Regions from separate parts of the Amphibacillus xylanus NBRC 15112 genome, predicted to be linked through region 1. Evidence: a T-box and tRNA genes for the amino acid it is inferred to sense, from the RefSeq annotation. Region 1 holds a T-box; the other holds one or more tRNA genes.
What was found. The T-box of region 1 lies ahead of tyrS (tyrosine--tRNA ligase). A T-box ahead of a tRNA ligase gene usually reads a tRNA of that ligase, here a tRNA-Tyr.

Region 1 (8,581 bases):
AGCCTTCATCTGCTCAATTCCATTTTTCAATTGATGAATTTGATCCGGTAGTTCTACTTTACACTGACGATAAATAGCCGGGAAAGTTTCTAAGCGTTCCTCAAGATCATTGAGTTCTTGTTGGAGATTTGTAATTATTTGATGCGCTTCATAGTAATTCCCTTGTTCCGTTTCATAATAAAAATGCTCAAGCTTTAATTGGCACTTGTTAATTTCTTCTTCAAATCGCGCTTCTGCGGCCCCATAAGCATATAAATCCTGCAATAATAAATTTCTTAGGCTTCTTATGTGTGGCACCACTTCTTCTGCAATTTTGCGACTTTGCTTTTCGGAGTCAAGTAAATCATCTAATTCGCTGTACATATTCTCAATAACTTTTTCAGTATCGTTTAAAATTTTCTCAGCTGCTTCTAATATCCTATTAGCAGTTGGTACTCTAAATCGATCCGCAGCATCCTCTGCATCAAAAAGATATTCCTCGATATCTGGCAACTCTTGTGTTAATATACGGTCCCAATTATCTTTCCAAGATTCAAATTTTTCTTGGGTCTCACCAGCTAGTCGCAACGCTTTAACTCGCTGAAGTTCTGCCGTAACATTTCGATTCATAATATCTAATTTCCAAGCTTCTAATTTATCCACACGATCATAAATAATTTTTCTGAAAATAAGTCCAGTAATAATTAATGCTATAATAATGAGAATGAACCCTATAATATAGGCAACCATGTTAATCCTCCTCAGTGACCTCGACATTCAATCCTGTTATGTAATATTAATTGTTAATTTAACTTAATTATGTCATAGTTATAATTATCATACCATGAACAGCAAAGATTTTGCTAAAAAAAATCAAAATTAATCGATTTTTGGCACAAATATATTCTAATTTTTTATATATAGGGGGTTTTATACCATGTTTGAACAAATTGAGTACAGTCAATCACTAGAAAAAAATTATCAATTATTAATTAAGCAGCTAGAAGCTCTTATTGAAGACGAGTCAGATCCAATCGCAAACTTATCTAACAGTGCAGCTTTATTAAATCAATTTTTAGATCGGATTAACTGGGTTGGATTCTATCTATTGAGAGAAGATCAATTAGTATTAGGACCATTTCAAGGTCTTCCAGCGTGTGTGAGAATTGATATTGGTAAAGGTGTATGTGGGACTGCAGTAGCAGAGGAAAAAACACAACTTGTAGCAGATGTTCATCAATTTCCTGGTCATATCGCTTGTGACGCACGAAGCCAATCTGAAATTGTGATTCCGCTCTTTAAAAATAAAAAAGTAATTGGTGTATTAGATATTGATAGTCCAGAAAAGAATCGTTTCACTAAACAAGATCAGATTCATCTTGAGCAATTTTGCGAAAAGCTTATGGCATATCTTCCTGAAATTATTTGAATGAAAAAACAAACAAAATGAGGTTGTGATCATTTTGGGTTCATTGTCAAATAGTGTTGGTAGGTTTTATAATTAGTCGAGAATAGATTTATGTTAGTTTTAATAAAGATACAACTTGTTCACCGCAGGTGAAATACACTCACTTTCCGCGGGCACGGCTTCAGCTAACTAAGGCAAGCAAAGAGCGCTTGCCTTAGTGGATCTTCAGCTCGTGCTATTCCCGCAGGAGTCTCGTGTATTTCACCTGCTGTTTTTCACTTCTAAATTAAATGGCTGCTTCATATCGTGTTTCTATTTGCATTTTTTACTCAAATTTGTTTCTATTGCTTTAAACTTGAGGTGAATCAAAATTCATTTCTTGAAATTATAAAAATTACGATAACCGTATGTGACTTTTCTTAACTGAGTTAGCTAAAAGCCGTGTCCATGGAACGCGGTGGTTCGGCTAACTGCGATTTATAACGTGAGCAATTAAATTAAATATACTTAAAATAAAAATATAACGTTAGTAAGTCTTCAAACTCACCAACGTTATATATTGTACAACCTCATTTTGTCTGTTTTTTAATAATTTGAGATGATTTGATATTGATTTTTCCCTAGACGCTTTGCTCGATATAGCGCTTGGTCAGCTTTATCTAATAGCTCATCTAACGTTAATTTCATTGTATGGTCCCAGTGTGCGAGACCGATTGAAGCGGTGATTCTTGGCTTTGTAGACTGTTCAATTAATGAAAGTAATTTATTTGCAAGGACTCTTCCCATCTGCATATTTTTTTCTGGTAGATAAATTGCAAGCTCCTCGCCACCCCACCGAGCAGCAAATCCTTGTCCATCAATTTCGCGTCGAATAATATTCGATACTTGAATTAAGACCATATCTCCAACATCATGACCAAATGAATCATTGACAAGCTTAAAGTCATCAAGGTCTATTAACAAGAACACGCCTTGTTCATCGACATTCAAATGCTCCTGACACTTCTCATCTAAATATTCCCGAGAGTATAGTTTCGTTAAGTAATCTGTGATGACAGATTGCTCTAGTTTTTCACGTAAAATGATGTTGTCAAAGGCGAGCGTCGAATGCTGCACAAGTGATATCATCAATTTATATTGGTCAAAGGTAAAATAATATGAATCCGAATGTAAGACAATTATGATTCCAATTAAATGATCTGTCTGTACCATTGGTAACAAGATAACGGAGCTAAAAGGTAACAAAACATCCTCAAAACGATCTTTGAAATCACTAATGAAAATTGCTTCTTTTTCATTCTTCACTTTATCAAGTAAAAATGTAATAAGTTCAGTATTATTTACAGAATGAAAGAATGAAGTTGATGCATCTTCTATTTCATATTTTCCCAGATCATTTATTAATACAAAACCTACTTCTTCAGCGTTAAAAGAAGAACGGAATTGTTTTCTAATAAATTGAGTAATTGATGTTAAACATTCTAATTTATTTAATTCGTGTGCAAATGTATTGATTAATTGTAAATCTTGAATTAAGAAATTGGACTGTTGATATAACTGAGCATTTTCAAGTGCATTACCAGCAGTATTAGCTAATAGGCGAATAAACTCTACTTCACTATTTGGTATATGACTGATTTCATTTGAAGTTAACTGCATGACACCGTAGACACCCTGTTTCCCATTAAAGGGAGCATAGAGTGTGATTGAATCATTCGTCGACTCAATCTTTAATTTTCCTGTCAAGAATGCTTGCGCACTTGCTTTATCAGCATATCGCTCATTATAAATAAATTCTTTTATAGGTAAGGATAAATCTTCTTGATAGTTTTTTGATAAATATAGTTCACATTTGAAGTTAGGATAAATTGAGTAGATAATTTCAGTTATTTCAGCCAATACATCTCGCGGGTTCATAGATGAGTGAAATTTCTGGGTGATATTATACATATTTTCATACTTATTGGCTTGCGCAACTGATTGACGAGCTTTTCTCATTTCATAAATAATTAATTCCATATCTTTCACGATTTGAGTGATGTAGTGCTTTTTATCACTCGCAAGTTGATGCTTATCTTTGGCGAAAAATAAAAAGTACCCAAATACATCGCCATCTTCTTCTAAGCTAGCGATTGCAATTCGCTCAAACTCATTATCTCCCATCAGTAATTGAGCTGATTTAGTCGACAACTTTTTGTACTGATGGACTTTGTTTAGAATCGACATTGGTAGATGATGGGGTAATTCTATCTCGTCATCACTTATCGATTGAACACAGGTATATTGATCTGCCCAAAAGTCAAATAAGTATAAAGCTACACTATTCACATTCAACAACAATTTCATCTGTTTTAATATTGCATTTAGCCATTCACTATTCTTATAGTATCGCTTTGGGTCATAGATGAATAATTCATGATCGTCAGTTAGCGTATATGATTTCATTAACCACTTCCACCCGCCTCATGTATATAATCCTGTTTGTTCTTTATTCATTATAACCGAAATATTACAAATTGCCTACTAAAAAAACAGTATTTTATACTTACTACATTTTTCGACTAAAATCATCAAAACTCTTAGATATCATTAATGTTGAGGGCGATATTAGCGTTAAAAATATATCCGTGACTTTTTTCCTTATCAATGTTCAATAATTATCAACTTGAAAATTGTTGACTTCATACGCAGAAAATCATATAATAGACTTTGTGTAAAAAAGGTAGCCTATGTGAACCACCGGTTGTTCATTTTATTCCTTACAATTCATCTTCAATCGACTACCGCGTCGTCTAAATATTGAAGATACTTCATTAGTAAGGTGTATCGTGTAACTCTCTGCTGCTGGAGCGATGGTACATGAAAATAAAATGTCAAGCGATAATGGAACACAGTATCTTGTTTATGCAAATTTTAATATAAAGGAGAGAATGCACTATGGCTCGATATACAGGTCCTGTATGGAAAAAGTCTCGTCGTCTCGGAATTTCGTTAACAGGTACAGGTAAGGAATTAGAAAAACGTCCTTACGCACCAGGACAACATGGTCCTAACCAACGTACAAAATTAAGTGAATATGGTTTACAGCTTCAAGAAAAACAAAAATTACGCTTCATGTATGGATTAAATGAGCGTCAATTTAGAACACTTTTCAATAAAGCTGCTAAACTTAAAGGGGTTCACGGTGAAAACTTTATGATCCTTTTAGAATCACGTCTGGATAATATCGTTTATCGCCTAGGCTTAGCACGTACTCGTCGCCAAGCTCGTCAATTAGTTAACCACGGACACATCCTTGTAGATGGTAGCCGTGTTGACATCCCATCTTACTTAGTACAACCTGGACAAACAATTAGCGTTCGTGAAAAATCACGTAAGCTTACAATTATTCAAGAATCAATTGAAGCTAACGCATTTGTACCTGAGTATTTAACTTTTAATGCAGATAATTTAGAAGGAACATACTCACGTTACCCAGAACGTTCTGAGTTACCAGCAGAAATTAACGAAGCTCTTATCGTTGAGTGGTACTCACGTTAATAGATTCAATAATCAAAACCTTGAACATCTTAAATCGGTGTTCAAGGTTTTTTATTATTAATAACCACTATATATTTTTTAAACCGAGTATGCTCTACTTTATTTTAGAAGTTTATCTAACTCTCCAACTATGGCCACAATTCTGACAGACTGCATGCTTACTCATCTTTTGCGAATAATTTTTAGGTTTAATTATTTTTATGACTAACCATGGCAATGTAAAGAATATCCACATAATCATTTCAAGCCACCAACCTATGAATAACCAGTAGATACATCCTTTACCCTTACTTTTAATATGATTGACTGCTTGAACATTAATACGTTCACTTTTACACCTAGGACAAATCACTATTTTTCCTCCTAATGATTTTATAACTTTATTATCCCCACAATAGAAAAATAATAAAAGATTTTTAAGCATACAAAAATCCCTCAGAAGTTGTTATTAGCACTTAAACTCCTGAAGGATTTAATTCTATTTTTCAGTTAGATAAATTTAATTAGGAAGTACTTTTTCTTTCCTCGTCGAATAATAGTGAACTGACCATCAATTCGATCATCATCTGATAATTCGTATTGGAGATCTTGTTGGCGATCACCATTGATGTAAATCGCGCCATTCGAGATATCCTCTCTAGCTTGGCGTTTAGATGAAGATATTTTTGCTTCAACTAATAGATCTACTAATGGTTTTGCTTCTTTTGTCATTTCTACGTTAGGAACATCTTTAAACCCTTGTTTAATCTCTTCGGCATTTAGTTGTTTGATGTCACCACTAAATAATGCTTCAGTAATGCGCTCTGCTTGACGTAAAGCTTCTTCTCCGTGGACGAGAATTGTTAACTCTTCTGCTAAGCGTTTATGAGGAATTCTTTTCTCTGGTGCTCTTTCTAATTCTTCAGTTAAAGCCTCGATTTCAGCATGTGATAGGAATGTGAAGTATTTCAAGAATTTGATTACATCACGATCATCTGTATTAATCCAGAACTGATAAAACTCATATGGAGTTGTTTTTTCAGGGTCTAACCAAACTGCTCCCCCAGCTGTTTTACCAAATTTAGTACCATCTGCTTTCGTAATTAGCGGTACAGTAAGACCGAAGACTTTTACTTCTTCATCACGTGTCCGGCGTATCAATTCCATACCAGCCGTAATATTCCCCCATTGATCACTACCACCAATTTGTAGTGTACAATTTTCTCGCTCAAATAAATTCATAAAGTCATATGATTGTAAAATCATGTAACTAAATTCAGTAAAGCTAATTCCTTGCTCTAGGCGTGATTGAACAGAATCTTTTGCTAGCATATAATTTACACCAAAATGCTTACCAGTATCACGTAAGAAATCAATGATTTTCAACTCACCTAACCACTCGCCGTTATTCTTAGCGATCGCTCCATTTTCTTCATCATCAAAATCAAGTATTTTGGCAAGTTGCTTCTCAATTTGCTCACTAAAATAGTTTACTGTCTCAGCATCATTTAATTGACGTTCACTCGTTCTACCGCTCGGGTCACCAATCATGCCAGTTCCGCCACCAATAAGCGCAATTGGACGATGCCCTGCTAGTTGAAATCTTTTTAACATCAATGCAGGAACTAAATGACCAATATGCAAACTATCTGCTGTTGGGTCAAAACCACAATACAAAGTCACTACATTTTCAGCTAAATGCTTTTTTAAGCCTTCATAATCTGTTGTTTGTTGAACAAGTCCTCTTAATTCTAGATCTTTAATAATATCCATTAGTCATTCTCCTTTTTAGAATTAAATTCAAATAAAAAAGTAGATCACATCCCTAAAAAAGGGACGAGATCTACTCGCGGTACCACCCTCGTTGCAATATAAATTGCCACTCTATTTGATAACGGTACACCCCGTACCGTCTTTTATACCGTAAAATGCCATGTATAAAAGAAACAGCTCAAGAATTGTAATTCGCTTTATTACTTACACTGATTTACACCAACCATCAGCTCTCTTAAACGTAGCGGTAATAAAACTACTGGATTCCTTCATCGCAAAAAATATATATTGTTAACTATTATTATCACATTTTCATGACAAACGCAAGATCAAATGAAATAATATTTACAAAAATCTAATGACAACTAGGTAAATATGTTATAATATTAATTGGAAATTTAGGAGGTAATCATATGAATTTTCAAGATAGATTAAAGCAATTTGGTCGAAAAGTAATTGCACTTATTGATAAGGGTGTTATCCAAAGATTCTTCCGAATATCCTATGATGTCATTTGGAATATTATCCTCTATTTTATCGTCATAGGTTTACTTGGATTCTTCTTTATTGGTGGGATCGGTGCTGGTTATTTCGCCTCACTCATAAAGGACGAGCCTTTGCGACCAAGTGAAGAAATGGTTAATGCAATTTATAATTACGAAGAAACATCTGAGATTTATTTCGCAAATAATGTCTATTTAGGAGAAGTTAGTTCTGATCTTCATCGTGAAGTTACAACGTTAGATCAAGTCTCAGAAGATATTATTAATGGAATTATTGCAACTGAAGATGAATACTTTGAAACGCACGAAGGAATTGTTCCAAAAGCAATATTAAGAGCAGTATTCCAAGAGGTAACAGGATCAGATGTCCAGACTGGTGGAAGTACCTTAACGCAACAGATTATTAAAAATCAAATTCTAACAAATGAAGTTTCCTTCGATCGTAAGGCTAAAGAAATTGTTCTAGCTATGAGATTAGAGAACTTTCTGGAAAAGGATGAGATTTTAGAAGCTTATCTTAACATTGTACCTTTTGGGCGTAATGCTAATGGTCGAAACATCGCTGGAATTCAAACAGCAGCACAAGGTATTTTTGGTGTTAATGCAAATGAAGTCAATCTTGCCCAAGCAGCCTATTTAGCTGGTTTACCACAAAGTCCAATTGCTTACAGTCCATTCACAAACATCGGTGTACTTAAATCAGAAGAAGGACTGGAAGCTGGTTTAAATCGGATGGAGACGGTATTATCAAGAATGCTCTCTGGAGGATATATTACAGAAGCAGAATATGAAGAGGCATTAAAATTTGACCTAGTAGCTAGTTTTACAAAACGTAAACCTTCCGCTTATGAAGAATATCCATACTTATCTGAGGAAGTACGTAGACGTGTTGAAATTATTTTCAAAGAAAAACTTGCACTTGAAGACGGCTATACCCTTGAAGAGTTGAAATCAAATAGTGATCTGAATGAACAATATCAAATTAAAGCCGCTCGTGAAATTTCACAAGGTGGCTACAAAATTCATACGACAATCAACAAAGAGATTTACGATGTTTTTCAAGAAGTAACAGCAAATTATAATAATTATGGTCGAGATAAAACAGCGATTGTACGTGAAAATAATGAAACTAAAACAATTATGACCGAAGATCCTGAAACAGGTGAATTAGTTCCCCTCGTACAGCAACAACAGGCTGGTGCTGTATTAAGAAATAACGCAACTGGCGCTATCATAGCGTTTGTTGGAGGTCGTGATTTTGAACGAGATAACGTTAACTTTGCTGTTGGTACTGCTAGACGACAACTAGGTAGTACAGCAAAACCATTGATTGTCTATGCTCCTGCATTTGAAGAAGGTACACTTCAACCGGGATCAATTTTACCTGATGCTAAATTTA
Region 2 (8,581 bases), 300 kb from region 1:
CCAATACTTTGAATCCAAGCATCATGGCTAACGTGTTCGAAAAAGCTCATCTTGATTGTCTCCTTTAATTTATGGCATTTGAAAATATAATGTGAGTAGTTCGTTGAATTAGCTAAATAAACCTAATTATAAGTGATTAATTAGGGATTTACTATTACGTTTAAGAACTCACCATAAGCTTATATACTATAATCAAAAAAGTGTTAGCAAGTTCAATTTGAACTCACTAACACTTTTAATCTTATTTAGGCAATTTTACTCTGGTAAATTGTCAAGAGCATATTGCGCTTGTTCATCAGTAAATTGCTCACCGTATTCAGATGTAAGCTGTTCGAATAATTCTTGATCAGACATCGGCATGAATTCTAAATAGCTAATTGCTGCTTCAAGAGCTTCTTCTTTGTAATCAACATCCACATTTTCAATTGCATATTGTGCAGCTTCTTCTGGATATTGATCTCCAAACTCAGAAGTTAATTGTTCGAAAAGTCCTTTCTCTGAGAAATGCATAAGGTCGATGTAATTTTGAGCAGCTTTTAAAGCATTACGATATTCACGCGGAACATCTTCAGATTCTGTTTGCTCCTCTTCTACTTCATCTTCCTCAACATTTGCTTCTGTCTCTGTTTCTGTCTCTTCTGCTTCGTCATCATTAGATTCAGTTTCCTCAACATCTGGTGTATCGACAGCTTGTTTGCTATCGTCACTATCAACTTCACCACATGCAATTAGAGTAATTGAGACTAGCAATGCCATAAGCAAAAATAGTGCTTTCTTCATGTATGTACCCCCCAATATTGTAATAAACTATTATATTATCACTCATTAAACAATCATTTGCAAGAAATTGATACTGAAAATGGATAAGTAGTTTAATAAGTTTACTTAATAAATAGCTTAGAACTATTAATCATTCAGATTTAAAGCTAATAATATCACTTATTTTACAAAATTGACTTGATGTAGAATAAATTAATTACTATTATAACCAAATATTCTAGTTTGCAGAGTTTCTTTCCACCATGATTCTCTTTCTAAGATTATATGGTCATCTACTTTTGCATTATAATTTTCAAGAATTGAATAATAAAAATTAGATTTGATATAATCAAATCCCTCTTTATTTACCAACTCTATTAATTCTTTATTACCACCATGACCACTTTCAATGTAGCTTTTCCATCTTTGTAACAGCATTCCATAATCACTTGTGGCAGACCCTACATACATTTTTCCATTACTTTTATCTGTCAGTAAATATACAGCTTTTTGATTCTCAAGTGCGGCAATCCAGTCTCGCTTACCACGAATAATGATTGATTCTAATTGCTTATAAGAAATATTTACTTTATCATATCCTGGGAAATCTTGTCCGCCATACATCGTCGGTAAAATTTCCTTAACATTGCTCTCGTCTATGTATCGTGAAAGGTTAAACGTGTATCTAGCAAAGGTATTACCTTTCACTAAATCAATTACTAGTCTACCAAATAACGGTTTATACTTTTCAATAATCTTAACCTTAGCAAATGTATTTTCTGGTACGTCTATTATCTCTGCCGCTGAAGTAAATAGCCACTCATTATCGCGAATTCTAACAAAGCTAAACACCCACTGTCCTGGGCTAAAGTTTCTTTGTTTACCGTACCAGCCCCAATATCCACACTCAGGACATGTGCCATTTTCTTTGTCTATATCACTACTATAAAGCCATAGATCAATATATGATTTTCCGCCTACACCGGCCTGCATATTAAGCTCTATTTTACTATTAGATATCTCTGTATCATTTAACCCTAAAATATCATTCAATTTGATTCTATTCATTTGTTTCTACTCCTTTTATATTGAGTAACACAAAATTATCTAAATTACATTCTTATAAACAAAAAAACTCGCAAATATCAATTTTTGGAAATTCACGAGTGTTCTATCATTTATAAGGTTAAATTGTTTAAGTAAGAATACCGGTGGTCGGGGTCGAACCGACACGTCCCAGGGGACACGGGATTTTGAGTCCCGCGCGTCTGCCAATTCCGCCACACCGGCATAATTGGAGGCGGTAACCGGATTTGAACCGGTGATGAAGGTTTTGCAGACCTCTGCCTTACCACTTGGCTATACCGCCGGGATATTCGCGCTAAAAATAAAAATGGAGCGGAAGACGGGATTCGAACCCGCGACCCCCACCTTGGCAAGGTGGTGTTCTACCACTGAACTACTTCCGCATTAAATGGCTGGGCTAGCTGGATTCGAACCAGCGCATGACGGACCCAAAAACCGTTGCCTTACCGCTTGGCTATAGCCCAACGCTCTATAATATTTATAATTTAAAGTTTTATGGGGCGATCGATGGGGATCGAACCCACGCATGTCGGATCCACAATCCGATGTGTTAACCACTTCACCACGATCGCCATAAATAAAACAGGGGTAGTAGGAATCGAACCCACACCAAAGGTTTTGGAGACCTCTATTCTACCGTTAAACTATACCCCTATAAAAAAATAAAATGTTAAAAGAGAAATGGTGGAGGGAGTAGGACTCGAACCTACGAACCCGATGGGAGCGGATTTACAGTCCGCCGCGTTTGGCCAACTTCGCTATCCCTCCAAGAAAATGGTGGCTCAAGACGGAGTCGAACCGCCGACACACGGATCTTCAGTCCGTTGCTCTACCAGCTGAGCTATTGAGCCATTTCTGATGAAAGTTAATAGATAAATGGCGGTCCGGACGGGACTCGAACCCGCGACCTCCTGCGTGACAGGCAGGCATTCTAACCAACTGAACTACCGGACCATTTACTATATATTTAGTTAGAGATGTATTTTGGTTGCGGGGGCAGGATTTGAACCTACGACCTCCGGGTTATGAGCCCGACGAGCTACCAGACTGCTCCACCCCGCGAAGATAAAAGTATAATATCATGTTATAAAAATTGGTGACCCGTACGGGATTCGAACCCGTGTTACCGCCGTGAAAGGGCGGTGTCTTAACCGCTTGACCAACGGGCCTATGTAAAATAAGATAACAGTTTCTAGTAAATTAATACTTTAGTGGCGGAGAGCGAGGGATTTGAACCCTCGAGACAGCTTACGCCGCCCACACGAGTTCCAGTCGTGCTCCTTCAGCCACTCGGACAGCTCTCCATAATGGCTCCACAGGTAGGATTCGAACCTACGACCGATCGGTTAACAGCCGATTGCTCTACCACTGAGCTACTGTGGAACGGATTAAATGCTTAGCGACGTCCTACTCTCGCAGGGAAGACCCAACTACCATCGGCGCTGAAGAGCTTAACTTCTGTGTTCGGTATGGAAACAGGTGTGACCTCTTCGCTATTGTCACTAAATCTTGAAGGTTATCCTAAGTGCTAATTTTACAAGGACAAGATATATTATACTCATTTCTTAACAGAATTGCAAGTGTTTTCAAGGAAAAACATTTTTTATAAACACAATTGTGTCTAAAATGTATACCCTGAAAACTAGATAAGAAATGCACCTGACAAGTGTCATCAAATTCAATGCTGAATAGTCGCTTTCGCTTTTTGTTTTAGTTAAGTCCTCGATCGATTAGTATTCGTCAGCTTCACATGTCACCATGCTTCCACCTCGAACCTATCTACCTCATCGTCTCTGAGGGATCTTACTCTAAAAGATGGGAAGTCTCATCTTGAGGGAGGCTTCATGCTTAGATGCTTTCAGCACTTATCCTTTCCATACGTAGCTACCCAGCCATGCTCCTGGCGGAACAACTGGTGCACCAGCGGTATGTCCATCCCGGTCCTCTCGTACTAAGGACAGCTCCTCTCAAACTTCCAAACGCCCACGACGGATAGGGACCGAACTGTCTCACGACGTTCTGAACCCAGCTCGCGTACCGCTTTAATGGGCGAACAGCCCAACCCTTGGGACCGACTACAGCCCCAGGATGCGATGAGCCGACATCGAGGTGCCAAACCTCCCCGTCGATGTGGACTCTTGGGGGAGATAAGCCTGTTATCCCCGGGGTAGCTTTTATCCGTTGAGCGATGGCCCTTCCATGCGGAACCACCGGATCACTAAGCCCGACTTTCGTCCCTGCTCGACTTGTAGGTCTCGCAGTCAAGCTCCCTTCTGCCTTTACACTCTATGAATGATTTCCAACCATTCTGAGGGAACCTTTGGGCGCCTCCGTTACTCTTTAGGAGGCGACCGCCCCAGTCAAACTGCCTGCCTGACACTGTCTCCGAACCGGATAACGGTCCTGGGTTAGAAGGTCAACACCATCAGGGTGGTATCCCACCGGCGCCTCCACGTAAGCTAGCGCTCACGCTTCTTTGGCTCCCACCTATCCTGTACAAATGGCATCAACATTCAATATCAAGCTACAGTAAAGCTCCACGGGGTCTTTCCGTCCTGTCGCGGGTAATGCGCATTTTCACGCATAGTATAATTTCACCGGGTCTCTCGTTGAGACAGTGCCCAAGTCGTTGCACCTTTCGTGCGGGTCGGAACTTACCCGACAAGGAATTTCGCTACCTTAGGACCGTTATAGTTACGGCCGCCGTTCACTGGGGCTTCAGTTCAACGCTTCGTACCAAAGGTACTAACGCATTCCCTTAACCTTCCAGCACCGGGCAGGTGTCAGCCCCTATACTTCGCCTTGCGGCTTCGCAGAGACCTGTGTTTTTGCTAAACAGTCGCTTGGGCCTTTTCACTGCGGCTTCTTCTAAAAGAAGCACCCCTTCTCCCGAAGTTACGGGGTCATTTTGCCGAGTTCCTTAACGAGAGTTCTCCCGCTCACCTTAGAATTCTCATCTCGCCTACCTGTGTCGGTTTGCGGTACAGGCACCTGTGTCCTGGCTAGAGGCTTTTCTTGGCAGTGTGGAATCAGAAACTTCGGTACTATATTTCCCTCCCCATCACAGCTCATGATTAATATCAGACGGATTTGCCTATCTGACTCACTCACTGATTGGGCGTGCATTTCCATCAGCACGCTTTTCTTATCCTCCTGCGTCCCCCCTTCGCTCGTAACGGTCACGAGGTGGTACAGGAATATCAACCTGTCATCCATTGCCTACGCCCTTCGGCCTCGGCTTAGGTCCTGACTAACCCTGAGTGGACGAGCCTTCCTCAGGAAACCTTAGGCATTCGGTGAAGAAGATTCTCACTTCTTTTTCGCTACTCATACCGGCATTCTCACTTCTAAGCGCTCCACCAGTCCTCTCGGTCTGACTTCTCTGCACTTACAACGCTCTCCTACCATTGATCGAAGATCAATCCGTAGCTTCGGTGATACGTTTAGCCCCGGTACATTTTCGGCGCAGCGTCACTCGACCAGTGAGCTATTACGCACTCTTTAAATGGTGGCTGCTTCTAAGCCAACATCCTGGTTGTCTGTGCAACGCCACATCCTTTTCCACTTAACGTATACTTTGGGACCTTAGCTGACGGTCTGGGTTGTTTCCCTCTCGACTATGAACCTTATCACCCATAGTCTGACTCCCAAGTCTATATCTCTGGCATTCGGAGTTTGACTGAATTCGGTAACCCGATGAGGGCCCCTAGTTCAATCAGTGCTCTACCTCCAGGATACGTATCTTGAGGCTAGCCCTAAAGCTATTTCGGAGAGAACCAGCTATCTCCGTGTTCGATTGGCTTTTCACCCCTACCCACACCTCATCCCCGCATTTTTCAACATACGTGGGTTCGGGCCTCCAGTCAGTGTTACCTGACCTTCACCCTGGACATGGGTAGATCACACGGTTTCGGGTCTACGACCTTCTACTATATTCGCCCGTTTCAGACTCGCTTTCGCTGCGGCTTCACCTTTTCTGGTTTAACCTTGCAGAAAATCGTAACTCGCCGGTCCATTCTACAAAAGGTACGCCGTCACCCATTAACGGGCTCCGACTACTTGTAAGCACACGGTTTCAGGTACTATTTCACTCCCCTCCCGGGGTGCTTTTCACCTTTCCCTCACGGTACTGGTTCACTATCGGTCACTAGGGAGTATTTAGCCTTGGGAGATGGTCCTCCCGGATTCCAACGGAATTTCACGTGTTCCGCCGTACTCAGGATACACATCGGAGGTGATGATCTTTCCACTACAGGGCTGTTACCTTGTATCGCGGACCTTTCCAGATCGCTTCGTGTAAATCGTCACTTTGTAACTCCTAATGATGTGTCCTACAACCCCAGTAAGCAAGCTTACTGGTTTGGGCTAATTCCGTTTCGCTCGCCGCTACTCAGGAAATCGCTTTTGCTTTCTCTTCCTCTGGGTACTTAGATGTTTCAGTTCCCCAGGTCTGCCTCATTTAACCTATGGATTCAGTTAAATGTACTACTCCATTACGAGTAGTGGGTTCCCCCATTCGGAAATTCCCGGATCAATGCTTACGTACAGCTCCCCGAGACATATCGGTGTTTGTCCCGTCCTTCGTCGGCTCCTAGTGCCAAGGCATCCACCGTGCGCTCTTTCTTACTTAACTAAAGTTGAACTTTTTATTGCTTCACAGTAAAAAAGACTTTTGGTCTTACTTTGTTTAAAAGTTTGATTTGATGTCTTGTCATACAGTTCGTGTTCAATCCTCATAAATAAGGAATGTTCACTTACTGTTTATTCTTATCTAGTTTTCAAGGTACGCTTCCACACGGATGTGGTGACTTCTGTGTTGTCACAAATGTTTTCGATGGGGCGAGTAATCGCAGTCCCACGGATGTGACGATTTTAACAGAAGATCCTTTGAGAGATTGATCTCTCAAAACTGAACCAAACAACTGAATTGTTAAGTCAGCCCGTAGGGCTGTTCCTAGATCAGTCTAGCTCCGACGCCTTATCGACTAGCAGATTTCGAATGCCTTCCTACGATAAGTCAATATCGATTCACTTACGTTCATCGTATTTCCTTTATCTCGTCAGGCCTTCTCCAATCTGTACGTCGATGAGCAAGGCGTCTCCACTTCCTGATTTTCCTTAGAAAGGAGGTGATCCAGCCGCACCTTCCGATACGGCTACCTTGTTACGACTTCACCCCAATCATTGGCCCCACCTTCGGCGGCTGGCTCGCTAAAAGCGTTACCTCACCGACTTCGGGTGTTGCTAACTCTCGTGGTGTGACGGGCGGTGTGTACAAGACCCGGGAACGTATTCACCGCGGCATTCTGATCCGCGATTACTAGCGATTCCGGCTTCATGTAGGCGAGTTGCAGCCTACAATCCGAACTGAAAATGGTTTTATGGGATTGGCTCCACCTCGCGGTTTCGCAGCCCTTTGTACCATCCATTGTAGCACGTGTGTAGCCCAGGTCATAAGGGGCATGATGATTTGACGTCATCCCAACCTTCCTCCGGTTTGTCACCGGCAGTCAACTTAGAGTGCCCAACTGAATGCTGGCAACTAAGTTCAAGGGTTGCGCTCGTTGCGGGACTTAACCCAACATCTCACGACACGAGCTGACGACAACCATGCACCACCTGTCACCGCTGTCCCCGAAGGGAAAGCTATGTCTCCATAGCGGTCAGCGGGATGTCAAGACCTGGTAAGGTTCTTCGCGTTGCTTCGAATTAAACCACATGCTCCACCGCTTGTGCGGGTCCCCGTCAATTCTTTTGAGTTTCAGCCTTGCGGCCGTACTCCCCAGGCGGAGTGCTTAATGCGTTAACGCCAGCACTAAGGGGCGGAAACCCCCTAACACCTAGCACTCATCGTTTACGGCGTGGACTACCAGGGTATCTAATCCTGTTCGCTACCCACGCTTTCGCGCCTCAGCGTCAGTTACAGACCAGAGAGTCGCCTTCGCCACTGGTGTTCCTCCACATCTCTACGCATTTCACCGCTACACGTGGAATTCCACTCTCCTCTTCTGTCCTCAAGTTCTCCAGTTTCCAATGACCGCTTGCGGTTGAGCCGCAAGATTTCACATCAGACTTAAAGAACCGCCTGCGCGCGCTTTACGCCCAATAATTCCGGACAACGCTTGCCCCCTACGTATTACCGCGGCTGCTGGCACGTAGTTAGCCGGGGCTTTCTCGTTAGGTACCGTCAAGGTACCACCCTATTCGAATGGTACGTGTTCTTCCCTAACAACAGAACTTTACGATCCGAAGACCTTCTTCGTTCACGCGGCGTTGCTCCGTCAGACTTTCGTCCATTGCGGAAGATTCCCTACTGCTGCCTCCCGTAGGAGTCTGGGCCGTGTCTCAGTCCCAGTGTGGCCGATCACCCTCTCAGGTCGGCTACGCATCGTTGCCTTGGTGAGCTTTTATCTCACCAACTAGCTAATGCGCCGCGGGCCCATCTATAAGTGATAGCTTGCGCCATCTTTTATCCTCTTGTCAGGAGACAAAAGGTTTTATCCGGTATTAGCTCACGTTTCCGTAAGTTATCCCAGTCTTATAGGCAGGTTGCCCACGTGTTACTCACCCATCCGCCGCTCGATCCATTAAACGTCACTCCGAAGAGATCTGTTTAATTTCACGCGCTCGACTTGCATGTATTAGGCACGCCGCCAGCGTTCATCCTGAGCCAAGATCAAACTCTCAATAAAATTGATAGAGTTACGATTAACTCAATTTTGAAGCACTAGCTTCT

Region 2: it encodes a tRNA-Tyr, which carries the amino acid that the T-box ahead of tyrS (tyrosine--tRNA ligase) is inferred to sense. The anticodon was not compared.

The regions. Positions count from the first base shown of each region.
Region 1 covers NC_018704.1:954,006-962,586, reverse strand. Annotated here, with positions in the region: gene ezrA (septation ring formation regulator EzrA) at 1-729, opposite strand, end outside; gene AXY_RS04725 (GAF domain-containing protein) at 917-1,408, shown strand; gene AXY_RS04720 (sensor domain-containing diguanylate cyclase) at 1,973-3,832, opposite strand; gene rpsD (30S ribosomal protein S4) at 4,325-4,927, shown strand; gene tyrS (tyrosine--tRNA ligase) at 5,417-6,679, opposite strand; T-box leader at 6,736-6,961, opposite strand; gene AXY_RS04700 (transglycosylase domain-containing protein) at 7,093-8,581, shown strand, end outside.
Region 2 covers NC_018704.1:656,188-664,768, reverse strand. Annotated here, with positions in the region: gene AXY_RS12725 (hypothetical protein) at 1-50, opposite strand, end outside; gene AXY_RS03405 (Ltp family lipoprotein) at 256-780, opposite strand; gene AXY_RS03400 (GIY-YIG nuclease family protein) at 973-1,827, opposite strand; tRNA gene AXY_RS03395 (tRNA-Leu) at 1,966-2,049, opposite strand; tRNA gene AXY_RS03390 (tRNA-Cys) at 2,055-2,128, opposite strand; tRNA gene AXY_RS03385 (tRNA-Gly) at 2,154-2,228, opposite strand; tRNA gene AXY_RS03380 (tRNA-Gln) at 2,235-2,309, opposite strand; tRNA gene AXY_RS03375 (tRNA-His) at 2,342-2,417, opposite strand; tRNA gene AXY_RS03370 (tRNA-Trp) at 2,429-2,499, opposite strand; tRNA gene AXY_RS03365 (tRNA-Tyr) at 2,528-2,613, opposite strand; tRNA gene AXY_RS03360 (tRNA-Phe) at 2,621-2,696, opposite strand; tRNA gene AXY_RS03355 (tRNA-Asp) at 2,723-2,799, opposite strand; tRNA gene AXY_RS03350 (tRNA-Met) at 2,831-2,907, opposite strand; tRNA gene AXY_RS03345 (tRNA-Glu) at 2,940-3,014, opposite strand; tRNA gene AXY_RS03340 (tRNA-Ser) at 3,058-3,149, opposite strand; tRNA gene AXY_RS03335 (tRNA-Asn) at 3,154-3,228, opposite strand; rRNA gene rrf (5S ribosomal RNA) at 3,240-3,352, opposite strand; rRNA gene AXY_RS03325 (23S ribosomal RNA) at 3,556-6,478, opposite strand; rRNA gene AXY_RS03320 (16S ribosomal RNA) at 6,968-8,537, opposite strand.